3 regions of the Peribacillus phoenicis genome follow, and region 3 is predicted to be linked to each of the others. Evidence: riboswitches for the same ligand, from Rfam matches in the RefSeq annotation. Region 3 holds a riboswitch; each other region holds the start of a gene.
The links. A riboswitch is a leader RNA that binds a small molecule or an ion and turns the genes downstream of it on or off. The one in region 3 is predicted to bind S-adenosylmethionine.
Positions count from the first base shown of each region.

Region 1 (3,135 bases), 160 kb from region 3:
CGTATGTTTCACCTTCATGAGTCAACGTTACTTCTTCACCTATAGTAAGGGTTTCTGCAGTTTCTTCGGTCAAAGGAAGCGTAATTGGGATGCTCCATACATGACCGCTGCTAAGCCTCAAATCCTTGACCACTGTCTCGTAGTCACTTTTTGTAAAGAATCCTTTAATTGGACTGTAGGCACCAGTGCCTATCAATTCAAGATCACTTAAAGCAATTTGATCGATTTCGATTGACTTTGTTATTTTACTAATATCATAATTTGGTTCCCAAAGATCGATTAATGTTCCTCCGTGCGGTAAACTGATTGTCATGCTAATTTCCCCCTATGGTTTCTATTTATTTAAGCCTATGGTTTCTATTTATTTAAGCCTATGGTTTTTATTTATTTAAGATAAATGCAATCCGCATTCCGTTTTTTGAGCTCCTTGCCAACGGCCAGAGCGTAAATCATCTGCATTGAAGGCTGGTGCTGTACATGTTTTACATCCAATGCTCGGATATCCATTATCATGCAGGATATTATATGGAAGTCCGTTTTTGTGGGCGTAGCGCCAAACATCTTTCCATGTCCAATGTATGAGTGGACATATTTTAACTGACTTGAACTTATTATCCTTATTGATATACTCGGTTAAAGCCCTTGTTTCGGATTGCTCCCTCCGCAGTCCCGAAAGCCATGCTGTTGCCGTTGAAAGCACATCGGTAAGCGGAATGATTTTACGGATATTACAGCACTTATTTGAATCTCTAACCCATAATTCATCCCCATATTCCGCTGCTTGTTCCTCTAGCGTCAAGGCAGGTTTCTTCATTTCGATCGAAAGCTTTGGATATCGCTTTTTCACTTGCTCGATCAATTGATAAGTTTCCTCAAAATGAACATCTGTATCAAGGAAAACTATTTTGGCAGAAGGATTGACCTTCGCCAATAAATCCGTAAGCACGATGCCTTCAATGCCAAAACTGCAAGCATAAATCAGTTCGTTTCCAAAATGGTCATTCGCCCATTGCAGAACTTCCAAAGCACCTTTTGTCTCACTGTCTTCGGGAAATACAGGGAAATCCCCAGTGTTGAAATTTTCATAGTTTATTAATGCAGCCAACTTTGTAGCCCCCTCTAAAAACTTGCTGTATCAGGTTAGAGTAACTGTTGATCAATGCCCGTTGTAATCTTCTCCAGTTTGTTTGACTCTAGGAAAAAAGAGACGAATCTAACCAATACTCTCTCTATATCAGTTAAACCCGCCTCTAGTTTTTCTAGTCAGCAGATACCTTATTTAATTCTTAATTTTTCATTTCTTTCCATTTGAATGATTTTACCATCCTGGACAATAAGTGTAATGGATCCATATTTCATAGAATTAAGCATTTCTTGAAGTCGTTCAAATATTTCTTCAAGCTGATTCTCTTTATCCAAGCCTGTTCCTCCTTTAAGAAAATCCGCGAATTTCTTATTTTCACCGCTGGTTCAATGAATTTCTTAGATTTATATAATTCCAAACAACCTTACATTGTTATGGTTTGCCTACAACTTTCCCAAAAAACAAAAATCTTTCCATGATGGAAAGATCCCAAGGTAAATATCTTTACCTTATCTTCCAAAATGATCAACATTTTGTTGGAGGTAGCACCTTGCATCGATCATGCAGGTTGCTGGACTTCAAAGGGCCAATTCCCTCCGTCGCTCTGGATAAGTTTTATTATTTTAAATATTAACATATATTTAATCCTTGTCAATGGAGTTTTCTTATAAAATAACTTGGTTTAATATTATGGATGAACTGTTATTTTTATACACACTATTCCGATTATGATTTTATGTTCATGTAAATATGAAAATAGACTCGTCTTTTTAGATAAAGCATCCAAAAAAATGAGTCTATTTTCATTAACAAACCTATTATTGGCGCCTGTCATTCTTTGAAAAAATAATTTCTCGAATTCCAGTACTTTTTATAGAAGGAATTACTCGAATTCATTAATTTCTTAACTGTATCGCTTCTACAAATTCTTGAACTTGACTCTGGACGCGATCAATTAAATGCAAATCATTTATCGGGTTTTCTGAATTCTGTTTATCTATTTCTTTATCAACGAAATAAATCCCCTGCAGCGGCTCGCCTTTTAATATTGAAATTAATGGTTTAAGTGCATAGTCAATCGCCAATAGATGCCTGTTACTTCCGCCAATCATGATTGGCAGTACTGGCTTACCCTTAAAAGCACCTTCTGGCAACAAATCGATCAAGGCCTTCAATACACCTGTATAAGAAGCCTTATAAACCGGTGAACCAATAATGACACCTCTAGCTGCTTGAATTTTCTCTGAAAGCTTTAAGATATCTTCGCTATTATATTTGCCTTGGAATAAATCATCTGCTGAGAAATCCGTAATTGAGAAATAAGCTGTGGTAAAACCTTCGTTTTCAACTAATGATTGAATATGTTTTAGTGAAATGTCCGTTCTGGACGGAATAGCCGGACTTCCTGATAAAATTACGATATCGGTCATTTAATCTCCCCCTCCAATATTACATGATTTCCAGATAAAATCTTCGTAAGCATTTCGTACAGCATGCATTTATCGTAATAGTCTGAAAAATATAAGTCAAATCTTACACTCTGGTTTAAAAAATTTTCAAGTTTACTCCATCGGATCTTAAGGAAAATAAAACGGTCATATTGAAGGGCTTGAGCATCAAGCCGTAAATATGACCGTTTCATTATGTATGTTTTTGTTTGCCATGAATACCATATACCAAAAGTTGAGCAATGCTCTTAATTCGTTCAGAAGTAAAATATGGCTCCTTTTTCTGCTGATGGATCTCATAATGTGTAGATAATGCCAATGTGAAAGAAATGATCCCTACATTAAATAGGATAATATCAGAGATATACTGTATCTCACCACTATCTATTCTCTTCTGTATTTCAATATGCCTGGCATTCGGCTTGAAAATCTGATCTACATATTGCTTAGAAATATCTTGATCAAATTGTGTTTCCCTGAATAGTATCGAAAACTGTTCTTTATTATCAAGAATTTTATTTATCATGGTGCAAACATGATTCTCCACTAGATCATCCGTAGATAGATGGCTAGTCCCATCTTCAGATTCCTCTTTCTCATCAG
Region 1 is NZ_JBDFMF010000001.1:2,495,108-2,498,242, forward strand. It holds gene sat (sulfate adenylyltransferase) at 1-313, opposite strand, end outside; gene ABC374_RS12240 (phosphoadenylyl-sulfate reductase) at 389-1,093, opposite strand; gene ABC374_RS12245 (YezD family protein) at 1,276-1,419, opposite strand; SAM riboswitch class I at 1,591-1,699, opposite strand; gene ssuE (NADPH-dependent FMN reductase) at 1,981-2,514, opposite strand; gene ABC374_RS12255 (TetR/AcrR family transcriptional regulator) at 2,726-3,135, opposite strand, start outside.
Region 1: it holds a riboswitch for S-adenosylmethionine, as region 3 does, so the genes downstream of both, ABC374_RS12245 (YezD family protein) here and mmuP (S-methylmethionine permease) in region 3, are expected to answer to the same signal.

Region 2 (3,135 bases), 1.5 Mb from region 3:
AAACGGGATTACCCTTCATTCTGGAGATTGAATAAATGATAGTTAGGAGTTTAAATCATGGAAGAGCACATAGAGTTTAGAGAGGCAGAACTATCTGATCTACCCAGAATTGTTGAAATATATAATTCGACAATTGCTTCAAGAATGGTCACGGCGGATACGGAGCCTGTATCCGTTCAATCGAGGGTTAAATGGTTTGAGGAACATCATTCAGAAAGTAGACCGCTATATATCATTACTATAGAAGGGAAAACTGCTGGATGGATGAGCTTTCAATCCTTCTATGGCCGACCGGCATATAATTTCACTGCCGAAATCAGCATTTATATTGATGATTATTTCCGGGGAAAAGGAATCGGACAAATTTCGATTCAAAAGGCAATTGAATTGAGTCCAAAATTAGGTATTAAGACTATATTGGGTTTCATTTTCGCCCACAATATACCGAGCCTTAAGCTTTTTTCCAAATTCGGGTTTGAAGAATGGGCACATTTACCTCAAGTTGCCGAGCTGGATGGCATTGAGCGGGATTTGATCATTCTCGGTAAACGTGTCGATATTTAATATAATTCTTTAGAGCTATTGCCTTGAGCAGTAGCTTTTTCAAATTAATACAGGTCGAATTGGCTAATTTAAAAATAACGATATGCTTTTTGGAGGGAAAAATATTCAGACTCTCTTTTACTTGCTAACGCATTTAATAGTGTATCCAATTCTTGACTGGCTTGAACAGTTAGCAGACTTGTTAAGCCGTAACTTGCTGCTAATTTGAACATTTCCTGTCTCTTTTCTTCAATTCTTTCTATAGTTACCTTACGGCAAGGCATTATATGCCACCTCCCATTTATTCAATTTTTTTACACTTTCATCATAATGAAACTACTAGTTAAAATCAACTATTTTCCAGAAATAAAATGTGTTATTTTATAGGTCAAATGTGACAAAACACCTACTTTATTCTTTAATTATGTATATTTTATGTCATTTTCTATTAAACCCAAAAAAGCATCCACTAGTGTAGACTGTGAATGCTTACATCATATACCTTATCCAGGAACCCAAAATATAGTCCATCGCTTACTATGTCATCCATTCAGAAGGTGACTCGTTATTAGGTCTATTTATAACTATCCTATATTCATCTTCGAGCACTTTTAATGGGGCATCATAAAGGTGCCTTTCATCAGAGGTTTTGTATACTCCATTGGCCAATAGCTCTTCAATGAGCTTTGCCTTCCTCTGTTCAATCCTCTTAAATAATTCTGCCATGTAAATGGCTCCTTTCCTAGTCATCCTAGAGCCTGCTTCTAGTTAGCTAACTTTATCAACTTGTTTGATTTTCACCAAATTATATATACCTTTTCTATTATGTCACTAAACGTTATTTCCAAAAATAAAAGCCCCTTCTAATTCAAGAAGAGGCTGACAGTGTCCGTACGGCTCTTCTTATCTTCCAAGCATATGCTTGTTGGATTTAGCACAGTTCCCAAAACGGGTCCGCTGCCGAGGTTTCTTTGGGCCAAGTCCCTCCACCTCTCTGGATAAGAATTCGATATATAAATGATGTAGAAATGATTCTATCCTAATAATCATCAAAAGTCAATTACCTGGTTCTCCCTTTTTTCCTGGACATAATGTGCTCTCTCTTCAAATACGGGTTGCATTTTCTTGTCTTTCTGATATGATGTCAGTAATTACATACAATTCACACCACTAGGGGAGTCTTTTTTAAGACTGAGATGGAAATAGTTCCGGACCCTTTGAACCTGAACCGGCTCATACCGGCGGAGGGAAGTGGATGATATCGTCCATTTACAGACTATATCCATCTACCCCGTTCCGTATTCAGGAACGGGGTTTTTCATTATCAACGGGAACCATTCTAAAGGAGGATGAACAATGGAGAATATTAAAACAGAAACATTCAGTTATAGACTTCATGCACGGGCAAAAGAGATTTGGAAAAGGAACCATTCACATCCCTTTGTCCAGGCAATTGGAAACGGCACGCTTCCTGAAAAGAAATTTGCCTATTACCTGAAGCAGGACTATATCTATCTCATGGATTATTCCAAGCTCTTTGCTTTAGGTGTCATCAAAGCTCATAACATCGAAACCATGGCAAAGTTTGCGAGCATTTTAAATGAAACCCTTCAAGTGGAAATGGATACCCATCGGCAATATGCTTCCGAATTCGGGATCAGTGCCAAGGAATTGGAAGAAACAGAACCTACTCCCACCACTCTAGCCTATACAGGTTACATGCTAAATGCAGCTCAGCATGGGACTTTGGCAGACTTGATCGCCTGTCTCCTGCCCTGCGCTTGGGATTATTATGAAATCGGTTTGCTACTAAAAGAACAAAATGGAGCAGCATTGGAAAACAATCGCTACGCAGATTGGATAAGGTCCTATTCATCACCTGAATTCGGGGAAGCACACAAGTGGCTGATCGCATTGTTGGAAGAATTGACGGAAGGCATGCCAGAAAAGGAACTTCTTAGATTAGAAAAGCACTTTTTGGTTACTTCCCGATATGAATATTTATTCTGGGATATGGTTCAAAATGAGCAGGATTGGCCGCTGTAGGTCGCAGACATGATGATGAATCCCATCAAGAAACTGACGTTGACTGCCATGATCACGGCTATAACGACGCTGACCAGTTCATTTATTTTCATCCCTGCAGGATTTGCAAAGGTCTTTCCTATTCAGCATCTGGCAAATGTCCTCACGGCCGTTCTATTGGGGCCTGCTTATGCTGTGACACAAGCTTCCTTAGTTTCCATCATTAGAAACATGTCTGGTACCGGTTCAATATTCGCCTTTCCCGGCAGCATGATCGGTGCACTTTTGGCTGCCATCCTTTATCGAAAAACACAAAGCTTAAAATTCGCTTGTTTAGGTGAAGTGATCGGGACCGGCATTCTCGGTTCCCTGGCCTGTTATCCACTTGCCATTCTCCTATTGGGAGAAAAAGCTGCTCTTTTTGGTTTTTTACCGGCTTTTATGCTCAGTTCATTCGCAGGAGCGATTTTAGCTTTCATATTACTTAAAATACTTCTAAAAAATAATTATATGAAGGGGTTTTTTTATGAAAACAGCATTAACCATCGCCGGTTCTGATTCAGGGGG
Region 2 is NZ_JBDFMF010000001.1:1,136,883-1,140,017, reverse strand. It holds gene ABC374_RS05495 (GNAT family N-acetyltransferase) at 58-564, shown strand; gene ABC374_RS05490 (aspartyl-phosphate phosphatase Spo0E family protein) at 633-827, opposite strand; gene ABC374_RS05485 (Fur-regulated basic protein FbpA) at 1,081-1,269, opposite strand; SAM riboswitch class I at 1,444-1,548, opposite strand; TPP riboswitch at 1,706-1,810, shown strand; gene tenA (thiaminase II) at 1,900-2,589, shown strand; gene thiW (energy coupling factor transporter S component ThiW) at 2,605-3,126, shown strand; gene thiD (bifunctional hydroxymethylpyrimidine kinase/phosphomethylpyrimidine kinase) at 3,095-3,135, shown strand, end outside.
Region 2: it holds a riboswitch for S-adenosylmethionine, as region 3 does, so the genes downstream of both, ABC374_RS05485 (Fur-regulated basic protein FbpA) here and mmuP (S-methylmethionine permease) in region 3, are expected to answer to the same signal.

Region 3 (3,135 bases):
AAAAACTGTTTTGCCAAATGGGAAAATCGGAGTGGGAACTGTCCATCATCTTGCATGGCGTGCAAGCGATAATGAAGATCATAAAGAATGGAGGGAGCATATCGCAAACCATGGCTATGGCGTGACACCCTTTACAGACCGCCAATACTTCGATGCCATTTATTTCAGGGAAGATGGAGGCATACTCTTTGAAATTGCCACAGATCCACCTGGCTTTGCTCATGATGAAACGAAGGAAACGATGGGTAGTAAATTAATGCTGCCGCCCTGGCTTGAAGAAAAAAGGGAGATCATGGAAAAAACGTTACTGCCGGCAGTGCCGAGAGTACTAGAGGAGGATAAATGATGAAGCATATTTTTCAAAAAGGAAGTAATCCAGATGCACCGTTGCTTTTGCTTTTACATGGCACTGGAGGAACGGAAACGGATCTCTTGCCATTATCTGAAATGGTTTCACCGGGATCATCCGTACTCAGCGTACGGGGAAATGTACTTGAAAACGGAATGCCCCGTTATTTCCGCCGGCTGGCTGAAGGAGTTTTTGATGAAGAAGATTTGATTTTCCGTACGAAGGAGCTTTATGACTTCTTGGAATCAGCGTCCGGACAATATGACTTCGATCGTGACAGAGTGGTGGCATTAGGTTATTCTAATGGTGCAAACATAGCAGCAAGTTTGATGTTCCATTTTGAAGGGGCATTAAAAGGAGCGATTCTTCATCATCCAATGGTGCCTAGACGCGGGATTGCTTTGCCGTCCCTTTCGGATATACCTGTATTCATTGCTGCAGGTAAAAACGATCCGATTTGCCCGGCAGCAGAAACTGATGAACTTAATCAAATTTTACTGCAAGCTGGTGCTGCGGTGGATGTTCACTGGGAAAATTACGGTCATCAGTTAACACGTTCAGAGGTTGATGCAGCAAGTTCATGGTTTCAAAAGAACTTTTTATAAGAATGGGAGGGATGAAGATGATTTCAGTTAATCCTGAAAGTCTTACTGAACGGGAGAATTATAAGTTTTTGACTGGAAGCATCATACCGAGACCAATAGCCCTGGTTACGACACAATCCGAAACCGGTACAATCAATATAGCTCCGTTCAGTTTTTTTAACATAGTCAGTTCCAATCCTCCTATGATTTCTATTTCTGTTCAACGGAAAGAAGGAGTTTCGAAGGACACTGCCCGAAATGCAATTCAAACAGGTGAATTCGTTGTTCATATCACTGATGAAGATAATGTTGCTGATGCAAATCGAACGGCCAAGGAACTCCCGTCTGACGAAAGTGAATTGGGTCTTACCAATTTCACTCAGGCTGTTAGTGAGAAGGTGTCGGTACCAGGATTGCAAGAAGCGAAGGTACGCTTTGAATGCACATTGGAGCATGCGATACCATTGGCAGGTTCCAAGAATAAACCTGGTTGTGATTTATTGATAGGGAAAATAGTCTGCTATCATATAGAGCAGGAGATTTACCATAATGGCCGGATTGACCAGAATGGGCTAAAACCTGTAGCAAGATTAGCGGGTCATACTTATACAAAACTAGGGGAATTATTTGAAATACAACGACCTTAAGGAATAAGAAAGAAAAAATGGCGTCATCTTTTAAGGTGTCGTCATTTTTTTAAAATTATTCCCGGTTAGCATTATCTGCAATTCTAATACTGTAAGCGACTGTTCCAAAAACAAGTTCATATCTATGCCAAAGGTGCGATGATCGTTTGGATTTTAAAGGAAGTCTTTACAAACCGAAACAAAACTTGACAATTTTTGCATAGATTGATAAAGTTATAAAAAAATAATTTCTTATCCAGAGAGGTGGAGGGACTGGCCCTATGAAACCTCAGCAACAGGTCTGCAATGACACTGTGCTAATTCCAGGGGGTGAAACCTTGATAGATAAGACCGTACGTGTTTATTTGTCAGTAACGCACTCTTTTTTAGAGTGCGTTTTCGTTTTTTCTGGATGCAAGATAAAGGAGAGTAAGAATGGAGAACAAAAGGAATCATGATTTTCAAAGGAAAATGCAGGCACGGCATATAATAATGCTATCGCTTGGCGGGGTGATTGGAACAGGTTTATTCTTAAGTTCGGGTTATACGATTCAACAGGCTGGCCCATTTGGCACCATCCTTTCGTATCTGATTGGGGCATTAGTGGTTTATCTAGTCATGCTATGTCTGGGTGAACTGGCAGTACATATGCCCGAGACAGGTGCGTTTCATAGCTACTCAGCTAAATACATAGGTCCTGGGACAGGGTATACAGTAGCCTGGTTGTATTGGCTAACTTGGACTGTTGCACTAGGTTCGGAATTCACGGCTGCAGGATTGTTGATGCAGAGATGGTTTCCATCAATCAATGTCTGGATATGGAGTGCACTATTTACCATATTGGTCTTGGCATTAAACGCGTGGACCGTTAAATTTTTCGCTGAATCCGAATTCTGGTTTGCGTCTATTAAGGTATTTGCCATTGTAATTTTTATTATTTTGGGAGCAGCGGCAATGCTAGGTTTTATTCCAATAATTCATTCACAATCTGCTCCGTTATTCTCCAATTTTACAAGTGAAGGTTTATTTCCGAATGGTGCTTTTGCCATTCTAATGACGATGCTTGCGGTGAATTTCGCATTCTCTGGAACTGAATTAATCGGAATTGCAGCTGGAGAAACTGTGAATCCAGAAAAAACGATACCAAAGGCAATCCGTATGACATTATGGAGATTGATTATCTTTTTTGTAGGAACCATCGTTGTATTGTCCGCATTATTGCCTATTTCGGATGCAAGCGTATTAGAAAGCCCCTTTGTGGCAGTTCTTGAACGGATTGGTGTGCCATATGCAGCGGATATTATGAACTTTGTTATATTAACTGCCATTTTATCTGCTGCAAACTCAGGACTGTATGCATCATCCAGAATGCTTTGGTCACTTGCAGATAAGGAAACTATATCACCAATATTTGCAAAATTGACAAAACGGGGAGTTCCGCTAAATGCAGTCCTTTTCAGTATGTTGGGCGGCTGCTTAGCCCTGTTCTCGAGTATTATTGCACCGGATACTGTTTACATAGTGCTTGTATCGATTTCTGGTCTAGCCGTGGTTATAGTTTGGATGAGTATTAGCG
Region 3 is NZ_JBDFMF010000001.1:2,653,858-2,656,992, reverse strand. It holds gene ABC374_RS12960 (ring-cleaving dioxygenase) at 1-346, shown strand, start outside; gene ABC374_RS12955 (alpha/beta hydrolase) at 346-954, shown strand; gene ABC374_RS12950 (flavin reductase family protein) at 972-1,580, shown strand; SAM riboswitch class I at 1,809-1,911, shown strand; gene mmuP (S-methylmethionine permease) at 1,995-3,135, shown strand, end outside.